2 linked regions of the Collimonas fungivorans Ter331 genome follow. The protein of the gene in region 1 interacts with the protein of each later gene in a pairwise test. Links are inferred from orthologs where the notes say so. Each region holds a gene or a part of one and is shown in the gene's direction. Other genes may lie near its edges. The genes, in order: prmA and rplK.

Evidence for each region.
Region 2: the proteins of prmA (region 1) and rplK interact in binary tests that used the Escherichia coli proteins (3 or more experiments, as listed by UniProt). The link is inferred for Collimonas fungivorans Ter331 from one-to-one orthologs.

The regions. Positions count from the first base shown.
Region 1 is NC_015856.1:908,078-916,027, reverse strand. What follows is about bases 2,495-5,362. They hold prmA (50S ribosomal protein L11 methyltransferase), read left to right. Parts: upstream 2,495-3,406; coding sequence 3,407-4,318; downstream 4,319-5,362. Other genes in these bases: CFU_RS04005 (DUF3426 domain-containing protein), read left to right, coding at 4,326-5,362; accC (acetyl-CoA carboxylase biotin carboxylase subunit), read left to right, coding at 2,495-3,363. In the rest of the region: CFU_RS04035 (hypothetical protein), read left to right, coding at 1-147; CFU_RS04030 (TlpA disulfide reductase family protein), read left to right, coding at 147-668; aroQ (type II 3-dehydroquinate dehydratase), read left to right, coding at 798-1,235; accB (acetyl-CoA carboxylase biotin carboxyl carrier protein), read left to right, coding at 1,342-1,806; more of accC, read left to right, coding at 1,981-2,494; more of CFU_RS04005, read left to right, coding at 5,363-5,714; CFU_RS04000 (carbohydrate kinase family protein), read left to right, coding at 5,822-6,754; CFU_RS25355 (hypothetical protein), read left to right, coding at 6,963-7,238; CFU_RS03990 (peroxiredoxin), read left to right, coding at 7,612-7,950. UniProt on the Escherichia coli protein: Methylates ribosomal protein L11.
Region 2 is NC_015856.1:483,073-491,005, forward strand. Bases 4,570-7,420 are described here. They hold rplK (50S ribosomal protein L11), read left to right. Parts: upstream 4,570-5,704; coding sequence 5,705-6,136; downstream 6,137-7,420. Other genes in these bases: secE (preprotein translocase subunit SecE), read left to right, coding at 4,570-4,950; nusG (transcription termination/antitermination protein NusG), read left to right, coding at 4,950-5,549; rplA (50S ribosomal protein L1), read left to right, coding at 6,136-6,831; rplJ (50S ribosomal protein L10), read left to right, coding at 7,170-7,420. In the rest of the region: glutathione-regulated potassium-efflux system protein KefC, read right to left, coding at 1-571; CFU_RS02010 (NAD(P)H-dependent oxidoreductase), read right to left, coding at 577-1,164; CFU_RS02015 (gamma-glutamyl-gamma-aminobutyrate hydrolase), read left to right, coding at 1,372-2,439; tuf (elongation factor Tu), read left to right, coding at 3,132-4,328; more of secE, read left to right, coding at 4,567-4,569; more of rplJ, read left to right, coding at 7,421-7,667; rplL (50S ribosomal protein L7/L12), read left to right, coding at 7,743-7,933. UniProt on the Escherichia coli protein: Forms part of the ribosomal stalk which helps the ribosome interact with GTP-bound translation factors.

The DNA.
Region 1 (7,950 bases):
AGTTTCATGTATAAGAAAGAGGGCCTGCATCTGACCCTATATGAAACCGACGATTTGCGCGGTAGTATCAGGGCCGCGTCCGGTGGGCGTATATTAAGGGCCGACCTGAATACCGTACTCGCCTTGATCGATAAAGAAGAAGATTGATGAAAAGAAACATATTGATATTTGTGCCGATCGCCATCCTATTTTGCGCGATCGGCGTTTATTTCGGCATGCAACGCCATACCCCGGCTGCGCCGGAAAGCGTGGCGGTAGCGGCCCTGCTGGCCCAGGAAATGCCTGACGCCAGCGGCAAGGCCAGCGCCTTGTCGCAGTGGAAAGGCAAACCCCTGGTCGTCAATTTCTGGGCAACCTGGTGTGCGCCCTGCGTGGAAGAGATGCCGGAACTGAATGCCCTACAAACCGAGATAGCTGCCAAAAACATCCAGGTTGTAGGCATCGGCATCGATTCTGCCGACAACATCGCAAAATTTGCCGATAAATATAAAATCTCCTACCCCTTGTATCTGGCCGGTACCGGCGCCACCGCACTATTGCGGCAGTTCGGCAACCAGAGCGGCGGCCTGCCGTTCACCGTCTTGATCGGCCGCGATGGCGCAGTGAAAAAAATGTACCTGGGCAGCATCAAATTCGACGAATTGCGAAAAGACTTGGCATTGCTATAAGATGAAAACTTACTGCAAAAACATTTAACAATGCCAGGCTGAAATTTCACAGAAACAAATTTCCCCTTGCCAGTCAACGTCATTTGACGGCAAAATGCGGCCATCGTCGTCAAACGGAGCACCATCTCCATGGCAAAAAATATACTTCTACTCAACGGACCCAACCTGAATTTGCTGGGTACAAGAGAGCCAGAAGTCTACGGTTCGACCTCGCTGAGCGATATCGAACAAGCAGCTCGGGTCCAGGCAACTGCTGCTGGGGCCCGGCTTGAGCACTTCCAAAGCAATCACGAAGGCGCCCTGATAGACCGCATCCATGCGGCCAAGGCAGAAGGCGTCGACGCCATTGTGATCAACCCGGGCGGGCTCACGCACACCAGCGTCGCCCTGCGCGACGCATTGAGCGGAGTGGCAATCCGTTTTGTCGAGGTCCACATCTCGAATATCCACCAGCGAGAAGCGTTTCGACATCATTCCTATTTATCGGATGTCGCTGTTGGAGTCATTTGCGGTTTAGGCGTGGACGGCTATCATGCAGCAATTGATTTTGCCATTAAGAAACTCTAGTTGATATTCTTGCAGCAACTCGGCGTTCGCAGCTCCCTTTGCAGCGCCGGATTGCGTGTCATAAAAACGAAAATAGCTTTTCATTATTTATTCTGAAGGATTGCATATGGATTTGAGAAAACTCAAAACGCTGATCGACCTCGTCGCTGAATCAGACATCGAAGAGCTGGAAGTGACGGAAGGCGAAAGCAAGGTCCGTATCGTCAAGTCGTCTGCATCCCAGCAAAACCAGGTTGTCATGATGCAACCGCAACAACAGCACCCAGCCCAATACCAGGTAGCCGCACCGGCGCCAGTGGCTGCCGCGGCGCCGGTAGAAGTGGCCGCCGTGCCGGAAGGCCATATCGTCAAATCGCCTATGGTCGGCACCTTCTACCGCTCGTCGGCGCCCGGCTCGCCGGCATTTGTCGAAATCGGCTCGGAGATCAAAGAAGGCGGCACGCTGTGCATCATCGAAGCGATGAAGCTGCTCAATGAAATCGAAGCCGACGCTTCCGGCGTAGTGAAGAAGATACTGGTGGAAAACGGCCAGCCGGTCGAATTCGGCCAGCCGCTGTTCATCATTGGTTGATAGATTTGTACCGAGCGATCTGTACCGAGAGAACTACCGAGTAGCCTGCACGGCGGCATCCGCTCATCCGGGGTCCGCCGTTCTGGTTGCCAGTGCGGGCCTTTGTCTCAAGGCCGCATTGTCAACCCAATGCTTGATAACGCTTAACTCTTAGCGACGCATATACCAATTACTATGTTTGAAAAAATCCTTATCGCCAACCGCGGCGAAATCGCCTTGCGCATCCAACGCGCCTGCCGTGAAATGGGCATCAAGACCGTCATGGTCCATTCCGAGGCAGACCGTGACGCCAAGTATGTGAAACTGGCGGACGAATCGGTCTGTATCGGGCCGGCGCCATCCAGCCTGAGCTACCTCAACATGCCGGCCATCATCAGCGCAGCTGAAGTCACCGACGCCGAGGCCATTCACCCGGGTTACGGCTTCCTGTCCGAAAACGCCGATTTCGCCGAGCGGGTTGAACAGTCGGGTTTTGTTTTCATCGGCCCGCGGCCGGCGAACATCCGCCTGATGGGCGATAAAGTATCGGCCAAACAAGCCATGATCCGCGCCGGCGTGCCCTGCGTGCCCGGTTCGGAAGGCGCGTTGCCGGATGATCCGAAGGAAATCGTCAAGATTGCGCGCAAGATCGGCTACCCGGTCATCATCAAGGCGGCCGGCGGCGGCGGCGGACGCGGCATGCGCGTGGTGCACACAGAAGCGGCGCTGGCCAATGCGGTGACCATGACCAAGACCGAAGCCGGCGCCGCGTTCGGCAATCCGGAAGTGTATATGGAGAAGTACCTGGAAAATCCGCGCCACGTGGAAATCCAGATCCTGGCCGACCAGTTCAAGAATGCCGTCTGGCTGGGCGAGCGCGATTGCTCCATGCAGCGCCGCCACCAGAAGGTGATCGAAGAAGCGCCGGCGCCAGGCATTCCGCGCAAGGTCATCGAAAAAATCGGTGACCGTTGCGCCGAAGCTTGCCGCAAGATGGATTACCGCGGCGCCGGCACGTTTGAATTCCTGTATGAAAACGGCGAGTTCTACTTCATCGAGATGAACACCCGGGTCCAGGTTGAGCACCCGATCACCGAAATGATCACCGGCATCGACATCGTGCAGGAACAGATCCGTATCGCCGCCGGTGAAAAACTGCGCTTCCGCCAGCGCGATATCCAGCTCTCCGGCCACGCCATCGAATGCCGCATCAATGCCGAAGACCCGTTCAAGTTCACGCCGTCGCCAGGCAAGATCCTGTCGTGGCATGCGCCTGGCGGTCCTGGCATCCGGGTCGATTCCCATGCCTACGCCGGTTATTTCGTACCGCCGCATTATGATTCGATGGTCGGCAAGGTGATTTCCTACGGTTCCACCCGTGAGCAGGCGATCAAGCGGATGCAGATCGCCCTGTCCGAGATGGTGGTGGAAGGGATTCAGACCAACATCCAGCTGCACCGTGAACTGATGATCGACGCCCGTTTCATCGAGGGCGGCACCAACATCCACTATCTGGAACACAAACTGGCCGAACGGCCGGTCGTGGCCAAGGAAACGGATAAAGCAGCAAAGAAATAAGGATTCCCTTGTAGGGAGTCTCCATCACACAGTAAGGCATCTGATGAGCTGGACCGAAATTGTTATTGAAGTTGCCCTGAGCGACGCCGAAACGCTGTCCGATGCGTTGATGGATGCCGGCGCCTTATCGGTTTCGGTGGAAGATGCCGACCTCGGCACTGCCGCCGAGCAGCCCTTGTTCGGCGAACCCGGCATGGAACCCAAGGAAGCCGCCTGGCAGCGCAGCCGGGTGGTGGTTCTGGCCGAAGTCGACGCCGACCATGCAGCAATCGTCAGCAACGCCGCCAAAGCTTGCGGCGTCGCGGTCCCGCCCTACTCGCTGCGGCCGGTTGCGGCGCAGGACTGGGTGCGGCTGACGCAATCGCAGTTTGAACCCATCCACATCGGCAAGAATATCTGGGTAGTGCCTAGCTGGCACGATGCCCCCGACGCCAACGGCCTGATCCTGGAACTCGATCCGGGCCTGGCTTTCGGCACCGGCAGCCATCCCACTACCCGCCTTTGCATGGAATGGCTGGAAATCCATGTGCCGCTGCAAAAACCGAAATCGCTGCTCGATTACGGCTGCGGCTCGGGCATCCTGGCCATGGTGGCCAAGAAACTTGGCGGCGACAGCAGCGTCGTCGGCGTCGATATCGACCCGCATGCGATCGATGCCGCGCGCTACAACAGCGAACGCAACCATTGCGACGTGGCCTATTACCTGCCGGAAGATTTCGGCGCCAACAGCGCACTGCAGGTATTCGATATCGTGGTCGCCAACATCCTGTCCGGCCCGCTCAAGCTGATGGCGCCCATGCTGTGCAGCCGCATCGCTGCCGGCGGCAGCCTGACCCTGTCCGGCGTGCTGGCGGAACAGGCGGAAGACGTCATCGCCGCCTATGCGCAATGGCTGCCCCTGAGCGTCTGGGCAGAGCAGGACGGCTGGGTAGCGCTGTCCGGAACCCTGAAGTAAGCAGGCCATGGCGCTCGCGACCCAATGTCCGCATTGCCAGACCACCTTCCGGGTCGCCAATGACCAGCTGAAGCTGCGCGGCGGCCTGGTTCGCTGCGGCAGCTGCCGCGAAGTCTTCAACGGCATCGAGCACCTGGTGCGGCCCGATGTAGCGGTCCCGATAGCGGCGCCGGCGCCGGCAACGGCGTCAGAACAAGATGCTGTAACTCTCCAGACCCACGGCTTTGCCGCTGACGAAGCGCCCTTGGCAGAACCGCAGCATAGCGCGCCGCCTCCGGTTTACGTCGCACCAGAACCAGAACCAACGCCGGAACCGATATCGGGACCCGAGCCGGCAGTCGCCATCGCCACGAATCACCCGCTGCCTGTCATCGCACCTGCAGCCGCGCCTGAAACCGCCGGCCGATCGATGGCGTCAGGCCGGGTGGAAGCGGCGATTGACGGCCTCGAAGAAGATTTGCGGATCGCCGAGGAAACCAGCCAGTCGGCGCCGGCCGATGTGCACCACACCCCATTTGGCCTGATCAAACCATCCGCCGCTACCGCCCCCGACGAAGCGGCAAGCAATCCGCCGACGCCGAATGTCTGGCATCGTCATGCCGACGATGAAGAAGACAAGCAGATAGCGCGCATGACCTTGATGCACGTCGCCGGCCAGGACGACTACACGCAGGCTGCAAAAGCGGAATCCGGCGCCACTGCTGACGATGATGAGCTGGATCGCATCATCGATGAATTGCAGCGCAAGCCGTGGCGAGCGGAAAAGACCCCGGCCGCTGCAAATCCCTCGAACGCAGCGGACAGCGGCGACGGCAGCAATAAAAAGAAAAGCCGCGACAAAAACCCTGCCGAGCCGGAGCCGGCTGCCGATGAACCCGATTTTGTCCTCAGCGCAAGGCGCAGGCAACGCATCGGCGGCACGCTACGCTGGGCCATGTGGGGTGCAGGCGCGCTGCTGCTGATCGGGCTGGCCGGACAATCGACTTATTTCTTCCGCGACCAGCTGGCGGCGCGCGTGCCGCAGCTCAAGCCGGTGCTCATCGGCGCCTGCGCGAAAATCGGCTGCAGCGTTGGCCTGCCCATGAAAATCGACAGCATTTCGATCGAAGCCAACGAACTGCAGGCAGTCGATCCGGCCCGCAACCTGTTTTCACTGAACCTGCTGCTGCGCAACCGCAGCGACACGGTGCAAGCCTGGCCCAATATCGAACTGACCTTGAACGACGGCAACGAAAAGGCGATAGCGCGCCGCGTGTTTACCCCGCACGATTATTTGAGCGCAACCGCCAATCCAGCCCAGGGTTTCGCCAGCGACCAGGAACAGCCGGTGAAACTGGGTTTTGAGCTATTGCAGTTGAAGGCGTCCGGTTACCGGGTGTACCTGTATTACCCATAACCTGCAGCGAACGGCGCAAAGTTTGCCGGTTGCGCTTAAACTCTATCCCGTAATTATTTTATTTGCGCAGACCATCCGCGCCAACCAGCGAGTTTTCCTCTTTTATTATGACCTCTCTCATCTGCGGTTCACTGGCTTTCGACGTCATCATGCAATATCCGGGACGCTTCTCGGATGCGCTGCTGGCCGATCAGCTGCACAAGATCAGCGTCTCGTTCCTGGTGCCGACCTTGCGCCGCGACTTCGGCGGCTGCGCCGGCAATATCGCCTACAACCTGAAACTGCTGGGCGGCGATCCGCAAATCATGGCGACCATCGGCCACGACGGCGGCGACTACCTGGCGCGGCTTGACCAGCAGGGCATTTCGCGCAAGACGGTGCGCACCATCGATTCGATCTACACCGCGCAATGCTTCGTCACCACCGACGCCGACAATAACCAGATCAACGCCTTCCATCCCGGCGCCATGACCCACTCGCACGAGAACAAGGTAGCCGACGCCGGTCCGGTCAAGCTGGCGATTGTCGCCCCCGACGGTCGCGACGGCATGCTGCAGCATGCTGCCGACTGCGCCGCGCAAGGCATTCCGCTGATCTTCGATCCGGGCCAGGGCATGCCGATGTTCAACGGCGACGAACTGAAGCAGTTCATCGAACTCGCGACCTATATCGCCATGAATGACTACGAAGCTGAAATGCTGGCGTCGCGCACCGGTTTATCGCTGGCGCAGATTGCCGAACGGGTATCGGCGCTGGTAGTGACGCGCGGCGAACTCGGCGCGGAGATTTTCACCGCCGGCGGCAAGATCGACATTCCTTGCGTCAAGGCCGACCAGGTGCTGGATCCGACCGGCTGCGGCGACGCCTTCCGCGCCGGCATGCTGTATGGCTTGAGCAACGGCATGGACTGGGCCACCACCGGCCGTCTTTCTAGCTTGCTGGGTAGCATCAAGATCGCTCACCTGGGACCGCAGAACCACGCGCCCAGCCGTGCCGAAATCAATGAACGCTTCCATCGTGAATTTGGTTACCGATTGTAAAAGTAGCACATCAAATCCTGTGCTCCGAGCCGGTACTGGGCGGAGTATAGGAAGAGAAAATCGCAGATTCCCCCTGCATCTTCCTGCATCACTCAAGCATACTCCCCGTAATCGTCAATTCCGGCGTGATACACATCGTCCTGTCCAAGCTGAACTTATCTGCTAGGCTTATATCCAATTTCCATCAGTACCAGGGACGGAGGGTCTCATGAAAAAGCGACTGTTAATTGGAGCAACACTGCTCGGTGCAACCATGCTGCTAGGCGGCTGCGTTGCCTATCCTTACGGCGGCGACGGCTATTACGGCGGCGGCTACGGCAGTTATTACGGCGGCGGTTATTACGCTCCGGCGCCGGTGTATGTGGCGCCAAGCGTGGACATCGGCTTCGGCTATTCGCGTGGCTGGGGCGGCGGTTGGGGTGGACGAGGCTGGGGCGGCAGAGGCGGCTGGGGTGGAGGCGGCGGCTGGCACGGCGGCCATTAAGCGAGTCAATCGCAGCGTTGCCTAAACAAGTGATTGGACAACGCCGCGATCTCGACGCATGATGCTGCTTATCATCGGGGGCTGTTAACAATTAATTTGGGAGTGCGAACGCGCGGCAGGCGTTACAGGCCTAGGCACGACGACGCGGCGTAGTGGTGCTACGGCAAGGAGGCGGATGGCCGCCCCGAGTAACGACGGCATGTGACGCCTGCAGCCGTTCCCGGAGGGTTCAAGCCAAAACGTGCGCTGGCGGCGTTGCATAGCTTGCAGGGGCGACCTGCCCCTGCTACGCTACGCGCCTTGCCAACACACGTTTTGGCTTGAACGCATCTCCCAAATTAACTGTTAACAGCCCCCTAATCCAGGAGTCTTCATGAAACGACTGATTGCCGCTTTATTGGTTTGCAGCGCTGTTGCAGCACCGGCTTTTGCCGCTCTCAAGGCTGGCGAGCCGGCGCCGCCGTTTACCACCCAGGCTTCCCTCGGCGGCAAGGTGTTCAGCTATTCGCTGGCCGATGAGCTGAAAAAAGGCCCGGTGGTGCTCTACTTTTACCCCGCAGCTTTCACCAAAGGCTGCACCATCGAAGCCCATCTGTTTGCCGATGCGGTCGACAAGTACAAGGCGCTCGGCGCGTCCGTGATCGGCGTATCGGCCGACAACATCGATACCCTCAACAAATTCTCGGTCAGCGAATGCCGCAGCAAATTCGCG
Region 2 (7,933 bases), 420 kb from region 1 along the record:
TCACCGCCACCACCTTCAGGCCGCCGATCCAGCCTTCGCCGCTGCCGTGGGCGGCGGCGACGCCGAGCAAGGGCACGATCGCGATCATGGGAATGGCGGCGATGTCCTGGAACAGCAGGATGGCAAAACCGGCGCGACCGGCAGGCGTGCTGTTGATCTTGCGTTCGTTGATGGTGGCCAGGGCGATCGCGGTGGACGACAGCGACATGCCGAGCGCGGCGATCAGCGCGGTTTTCCAGTCGACCCCGGCAGCCACGGCGGCGCCGAACAGCGCCAGCGAAACCGTCGCCACCTGCGCCGTGCCCCAGCCGAAAATCGAGCGCCGCAGCGACCACAGGCGCTTCGGTTCGAGTTCGAGGCCGATCATGAACAGCAGCAGCACCACCCCGAACTCGGAGAAATGCAGGATGTCTTCGACATTGTCGATCAGGCGCAAGCCCCAGGGACCGATCGCCATGCCGGCCAGCAGGTAGCCCAGCACCGCGCCCAGGCCCAGGCGCTTGGCGATCGGCACTGCGGCTACTGCCGCCGCCAGGTAAATCAAACCGTTGAATAAGAGATTCTGTTCCATGATGTTTAGCTGCCTGTGAGCGGTATCGGGGTGTCGGTTGCCAGCAATTCCGGCCAGTTCGGATAGTTCGCCAGGCGCTTGCGGTAGGCCTCGATGTGCCCGGCCAGGGTTTGCTGGTTGACCTGGTGCGCGCCGAACAGCAGGTGCGGCTGCAGCCAGCGCATGCCGCACAGCTGCGCGGTTTGCTGGTAGGGCGGCAAGAAGGCCGAGAACGGGAACAGGTTGTGGCCTTCCGCCTGGTAAGAGCGGACCGAGCCGCCGGTGGTGGCGACCAGCCAGAAATCCTTGCCGCGCAAGGCTTCGCCGCCGGGGCCATAGGCCCAGCCGGGGGTAAGGACGGAATCGACCCATTGTTTCAGCAGCGCCGGCATGCTGTACCACTGGACCGGGTGCTGGAATACGATCAGGTCGGCCTGTTCTACCAGCGCCTGTTCGCGCCGCACCGAGATATGGAAATCCGGATACAGCTCATACAGGTCGTGTACCTGCACATTGGGCACTTTGGCGGCAACCTGCGCCAGGCGGCGGTTGACGCGCGAATGGTGCGGCGTCGGATGCGCATACAGGATCAGGATTTGCGGTGGTTTGTTCATGGTGAGCGGGATACGTTTAGGCAAAATGGTAAAAATGGGTAACTCAAGATGAACTGATATGGAAAACCATGCTCACATAGGAATCAAGTCTATACTTTGGCGAGCCGGTTTGATCAAGATCCGGCCCTAGGGCACTATTTTTGCCTGCAGCGAACATGCTAGCAGCACTTTCCCAAAAATTTCTATTTCTGACAATTTCCAACAAATATGTCCGACTCCCAATCAAACGATCCCGTCCCTCCGCTTCCCGCTACGGCAGCAGAGGCCAAACCTGCCGTACCTCCTGAGCCCGCCGCAACTCCTGAATCCACTGCCGCCGAGCCACCGAAGGCTGAGCCTCAAGCCGAAGCCAAGCCTGCGGCGGCCAGCGTTCCACCCAGGGCAGCCGATCCGGTCAACGACGACAGCGCGCCCTGGCCGCAAACCTGGAAGCTGATCGCCGCCCGTTTCCGCGCGCTGTCGGACAAGGCCGGCCGGCGCATGATGCAGCGGACCCTGAAGATCGGCATCTCAGCGCGGATTTTCCATCCGGAAGAAGGCGCCAAAGGCTTGCGCGGGCGCACCCTGCAATATCTGGAAGAGTCGATCGCGCAGTGGGTCATGTCGCGCAATGTGCTGGTGTTCATGATTCCTACTGTCAACACCAACGGCCTGGTCCATCCCAGCTCGATCCGGCTGCGCGACTATGCCAAGCACCTGGACGGCCTGGTGCTGCAAGGGGGCGCCGACGTCTCGCCGCAGAGCTACGCGCAAGCGGCGACCCGGCCGGAATGGGGCGGCGACCGCGTGCGCGACATGTACGAGCTGGAGCTGCTGCATGAATTCATCGAAGCGGGCAAGCCGGTGCTGGGCATCTGCCGCGGTTGCCAGCTGATCAATGTTGCCTTTGGCGGCACCTTGTACCAGGACATCGCAACCGATGTCCCGACCTCGATCAAGCACGTGAACGACGAATACGACCGCCTGCACCATGCGATCCAGTTTCCGCAAGGTTCCTCATTGGCAACATTGTTCAATAGCCATGGCGGCGAGCAAAACGAGTGGGTGGTCAACTCCATCCATCACCAGGCGGTGCGCGACCTGGGGCGGGACCTGACGGTAGAGGCGATTTCCGGCAGCGATAATATCGTTGAGGCAATACGTTACCGCAAGGCAGCTTTTGTCATGGGCTTGCAGTGGCATCCGGAGTTCCACCGCGCCGGCGGCCCGCAATTGCTCGATTGCACGCCAATTCTCGACGGCTTTCTAAGAGCTGCACGCGAGACGCGTTTCTGATATTATCTCGCCCCTTGGCCGGTGAAGCGTTTTTACGCTTTTTCCCGATTCCGGCCAGGCCCGGCGGCGATCCGACCGGGAAACTGAAAAAACTAAGAAATATTTAGAAGAAATCAGTTTCCATGGTTGACACTCCAAGGGTGCTTTACTATAATCTGGGGTTCCCTGCGGAGAGGTGGCCGAGTGGTTAATGGCAGCAGACTGTAAATCTGCCCTCTTACGAGTACGCTGGTTCGAATCCAGCCCTCTCCACCATTTTGGGAAGCAGTAAAAAGTATAAAAATTGTAGCGGTGAAGTGAAAATTCGGTAATTTGCGGGTGTAGCTCAATGGTAGAGCTGAAGCCTTCCAAGCTTATGACGAGGGTTCGATTCCCTTCACCCGCTCCAGCAGTTTTGCAAGTATTGCAGGTAATAAGTTGGGCGTGTTGTAGTCAGAAGCACGCGTACGGCATAGCCCTTGTAGCTCAGTGGTAGAGCACTCCCTTGGTAAGGGAGAGGCCACGTGTTCGATCCACGTCAAGGGCACCAGAATTAGTTTGTTGCTGGTGTCCGCATAGGGCGCCGCAAGCGCAGTAAAGCTGAATATCAAGTTTCTGATTCACAAGTTTCTGATTCGATGCTTGTCGAATTCAATCTGTAAGACGGTCGGGCGCGGGCCTGGACATTCTCATCAAATCTTTAGGAGTCTAAGATGGCAAAAGGCAAGTTTGAGCGGACCAAGCCGCACGTCAACGTTGGCACTATCGGCCACGTCGACCACGGCAAGACCACGCTGACAGCAGCGATCGCGACAGTATTGTCGAAGAAATTTGGCGGCGAAGCCAAAGCGTACGATCAGATTGACGCAGCGCCAGAAGAAAAAGCGCGCGGCATCACGATCAACACTGCACACGTTGAATACGAAACTGCAAACCGCCACTACGCCCACGTTGACTGCCCAGGCCATGCTGACTATGTGAAAAACATGATCACCGGCGCGGCCCAGATGGACGGTGCGATCCTGGTGTGTTCGGCAGCTGACGGCCCAATGCCACAGACCCGTGAACACATCCTGTTGTCGCGTCAAGTTGGCGTGCCATACATCATCGTGTTCCTGAACAAAGCGGACATGGTCGACGACGAAGAGTTGCTCGAGCTGGTTGAAATGGAAGTGCGCGAGCTGTTGACCAAGTATGATTTCCCAGGCGACGACCTGCCAATCATCAAGGGTTCGGCCAAGCTGGCCTTGGAAGGCGACACTGGCCCATTGGGCGAGCAAGCGATCATGGCTCTGGCTGAAGCGCTGGACACTTACATCCCGACACCGGAACGTGCTGTTGACGGCGCCTTCCTGCTGCCAGTGGAAGACGTGTTCTCGATCTCCGGCCGCGGTACTGTGGTGACCGGCCGTATCGAGCGCGGTATCGTCAAGGTTGGCGAAGCCCTGCAAATCATCGGTATCCGCGACACCCAAGATACAACCTGTACTGGCGTTGAAATGTTCCGCAAGCTGCTGGACCAAGGTCAAGCCGGCGACAACGTTGGTGTGTTGCTGCGCGGGACCAAGCGTGAAGACGTAGAGCGGGGCCAAGTGTTGGCCAAGCCGAACTCGATCAAGCCGCACAAGCATTTCACTGGCGAGATCTATGTTCTGTCGAAAGACGAAGGCGGCCGCCATACACCGTTCTTCAACAACTATCGTCCACAGTTCTACTTCCGTACTACGGACGTGACTGGTTCGATCGAGTTGCCAAAGGACAAAGAAATGGTCATGCCAGGCGATAACGTGTCGATCACAGTGATGCTGATCAACCCGATCGCGATGGAAGAAGGTCTGCGTTTCGCGATCCGCGAAGGTGGCCGTACTGTTGGTGCGGGTGTCGTTGCCAAGATCCTGCCTGACGCGTAATAGCAAAAAGTTGTAATCGCCGCGACCCGGGAAATTCCCGTCTCGCGGCGTTGATGTCTGAATGGTATGCATGCTTGTGAGAAATGAGCTGCTGGCCAAGCCGTCCAGATAAAGTGTTTTAAGCGTAGGGGTGTAGCTCAATTGGCAGAGCGCCGGTCTCCAAAACCGGAGGTTGGGGGTTCGATGCCCTCCGCCCCTGCCACCGATTCAGGTGTAGGGTACTGAAAGTAAACCGCGTATGTCTAACCACCCTGTGCAAACTGTCGGCGAATCCGGCAGCAAGCTCAAAGTAATATTGGCAGTTTTGGCTGTCGTCGCCGGCGTTGTCGGCTTTTATTTTTTGTCGGGCCAGTCTGGTCTGGTGCGCGCTGGCGCCCTGGTTGCCGGTTTGGTGGTGGCAATCGCCTTCGCCTGGACATCGACGCAAGGCCGTGAATTCCTCGGTTTCGCCAAAGAAGCCGTGCGTGAGACAAAAAAAGTTGTCTGGCCGACCCGCAAGGAAGCGATGCAGATCACTGCCATCGTTTTTGCATTTGTGCTGGTAATGGCGATTTTCCTGTGGGGCATCGATAAGCTCCTCGAGGTTTTGTTATACGACGTGATTTTGGGCTGGAAACAATAATGAGCGATAGCACACAAGACGACGCGCAAGGGACGCCGGCAGCAGCAACGCCTTCGGCGGCTGCGGGCAAGAAGCGCTGGTATGTGGTGCATGCTTATTCCGGTATGGAAAAGAGCGTGCAGCGCGCGCTGACCGAGCGGATCGACCGCGCTGGAATGCAGGAACAGTTCGGCCAGATCCTGGTGCCGACTGAAGAAGTGATTGAAGTCAAGAATGGCCAGAAAGCCGTTACCGAACGTCGTTTCTTCCCGGGCTATGTCCTGGTCGAGATGGAAATGACCGACGAAACCTGGCATCTGGTAAAGAACACGAACAAGGTAACCGGTTTCATCGGCGGCAAGTCGAACAAGCCTACCCCGATTCCGCAGCATGAAGTCGACAAGATCATGCAGCAGATGCAGGACGGCATCGAGAAGCCGCGGCCTAAGGTCTTGTATGAAGTCGGCGAGCTGGTGCGTATCAAGGAAGGTGCTTTCACCGACTTCAACGGCAACGTGGAAGAAGTGAACTACGAAAAATCGCGCGTGCGCGTGACGGTCACCATCTTCGGCCGCGCCACGCCGGTTGAGCTGGAATTCGACAAGGTCGAAAAAGTATAAGCAGGGTCTGAGCGGAATTCAGCCAGGCAGGAAAGTATTTTTAAGCGCTGTTCGGAGCGTCATGAGAAACCTCATGGAATCCGGAGCAGTAAGAGGAGCCCTATTAGATTGCAAGATCGAACAGGCGCTAATACTCACAACACTTAGGAGCCATCATGGCAAAGAAAATCATTGGTTTTATCAAGCTGCAAGTGCCAGCTGGTAAAGCAAACCCATCCCCACCAATTGGTCCAGCATTGGGTCAGCGCGGTCTGAACATCATGGAATTCTGTAAGGCATTCAATGCCCAGACCCAAGGTGTTGAGCCAGGTCTGCCGATTCCGGTCGTGATCACAGCGTTCGCCGACAAGTCCTTCACTTTCGTGATGAAGACTCCTCCGGCAACGATCCTGATCAAGAAGGCTGCCGGCATCACCAAGGGTTCGGCTACGCCGCATACCACTAAGGTCGGTTCGATCACCCGTAAGCAAGCAGAAGAAATCGCTACCTTGAAAAAGCCCGATTTGACTGGTGCTGATCTGGAAGCTGGCGTACGTACTATCGCCGGTTCTGCTCGTTCGATGGGCATCACGGTGGAGGGTCTGTAATGGCTAAGTTAACTAAACGCGCAAAAGCGATCAAGGCTAAAGTTGATCGCACCAAGGCATATCCATTCGACAACGCTGTTGCGTTGATCAAGGAATGCGCTACTGCAAAATTCAATGAATCGATCGATGTATCCGTCCAGTTGGGCGTTGATGCAAAGAAATCGGACCAAGTGGTCCGCGGTTCCGTCGTGCTGCCAGCCGGCACCGGCAAGACCGTTCGCGTTGCAGTATTTGCTTCCGGCGAAAAAGCCGAACAAGCTAAAGCTGCCGGCGCCGACATCGTTGGCATGGAAGACCTGGCTGAGCAGATCAAAGCCGGCAACATGCCTTTCGACATCGTGATCGCATCGCCAGATACCATGCGTATCGTTGGTACCCTGGGCCAGATCCTGGGACCACGCGGCCTGATGCCGAATCCGAAGGTTGGCACCGTGACTGCTGACGTTGCAACTGCCGTCAAGAACGCAAAAGCCGGTCAAGTGCAGTACCGTACCGACAAAGCCGGTATCGTTCACGCAACCATCGGTCGTAAATCGTTTAGCGATGCAGAATTGAAGTCCAACTTGTTGGCACTGATCGATGCATTGAGCAAAGCAAAGCCAGCCACCAGCAAGGGTGTATACCTGCGCAAGATCTCCTTGTCTTCGACAATGGGTGCCGGCGTTCGTGTCGATCAAACGACACTGGCAGCTTAAATTAGAAGAATAAAGTCCTGGCTGCGCATGCGCAACCAGGCGAATCTTTGGGCTGGACCTGTATTGGCAGTAACGATGCAGGTCCAGGCAATCAAAGACCGTTGGGCGGCGTGCATGCAGGTGGTGCACAAAGTTAAACACCAGGTGAGCGATCAGCTGGCACCCAACGCAGATGGTGTACCCGAACAAGTTTTGTAGTCTCATCGCTGCGTGTTGGTTCACTCTGAGTCATGCGCAAGTTCTGAACTCCTAACTTCGGACGCCGTGTTCGAACCGATGTGAGGTAAGCAGCCATTTGCGGTTGTGTAATATCCGAGCATCATTTTTGGAGGTTGATCTTGAGTCTCAATCTGAATGACAAAAAGGCCGTAGTCGCCGAAGTCTCTGCAAAAGTTGCAAATGCACAGACTATCGTCGTGGCCGAATATCGTGGCATCCAGGTTGGTCACTTGACCCAACTGCGCGCTAATGCGCGTACCCAGGGTGTGTACTTGCGTGTATTGAAAAATACACTGGCACGTCGCGCCGTTGAAGGTACCGCGTTTGCCGACCTCGCCAAAGACATGACCGGCCCGTTGATCTATTCGATCTCCGAGGACGCCGTTGCTGCTGCAAAAGTCATCAACGACTTTGCAAAAAGCAACGACAAACTGGTCGTCAAGGCAGGTAACTTCGCTGGTAAGTCGCTGGATAAGGCGGGTGTACAAGCGTTGGCAAACATTCCAAGTCGCGAAGTTCTGCTGGCCCAAGTTGTGGGCATGATGCAGATGCCGATCGCTGGATTTGTGCGTGGTTTGGCTGCTCTGGCAGCGAAAAAAGAAGCCGAAGCCGCTTAATTAGCAAGCTTCAGGCGCTTTTTTTAGCGTTAGTACCAATCAGATGTATTTACTGTAAAAAATTAGGAGTTTCACATGGCTTTTGATAAAGATGCATTCCTGACCCAGATCGATGGTCTGACTGTTATGGAATTGAATGACCTGGTTAAGGCATTCGAAGAGAAGTTCGGCGTTTCCGCAGCTGCTGTTGCAGTTGCCGGCGGCGCAGGCGGCGGCGCAGCTGCTGCAGTTGAAGAGCAAACCGAGTTCACCGTTATTCTGAAGTC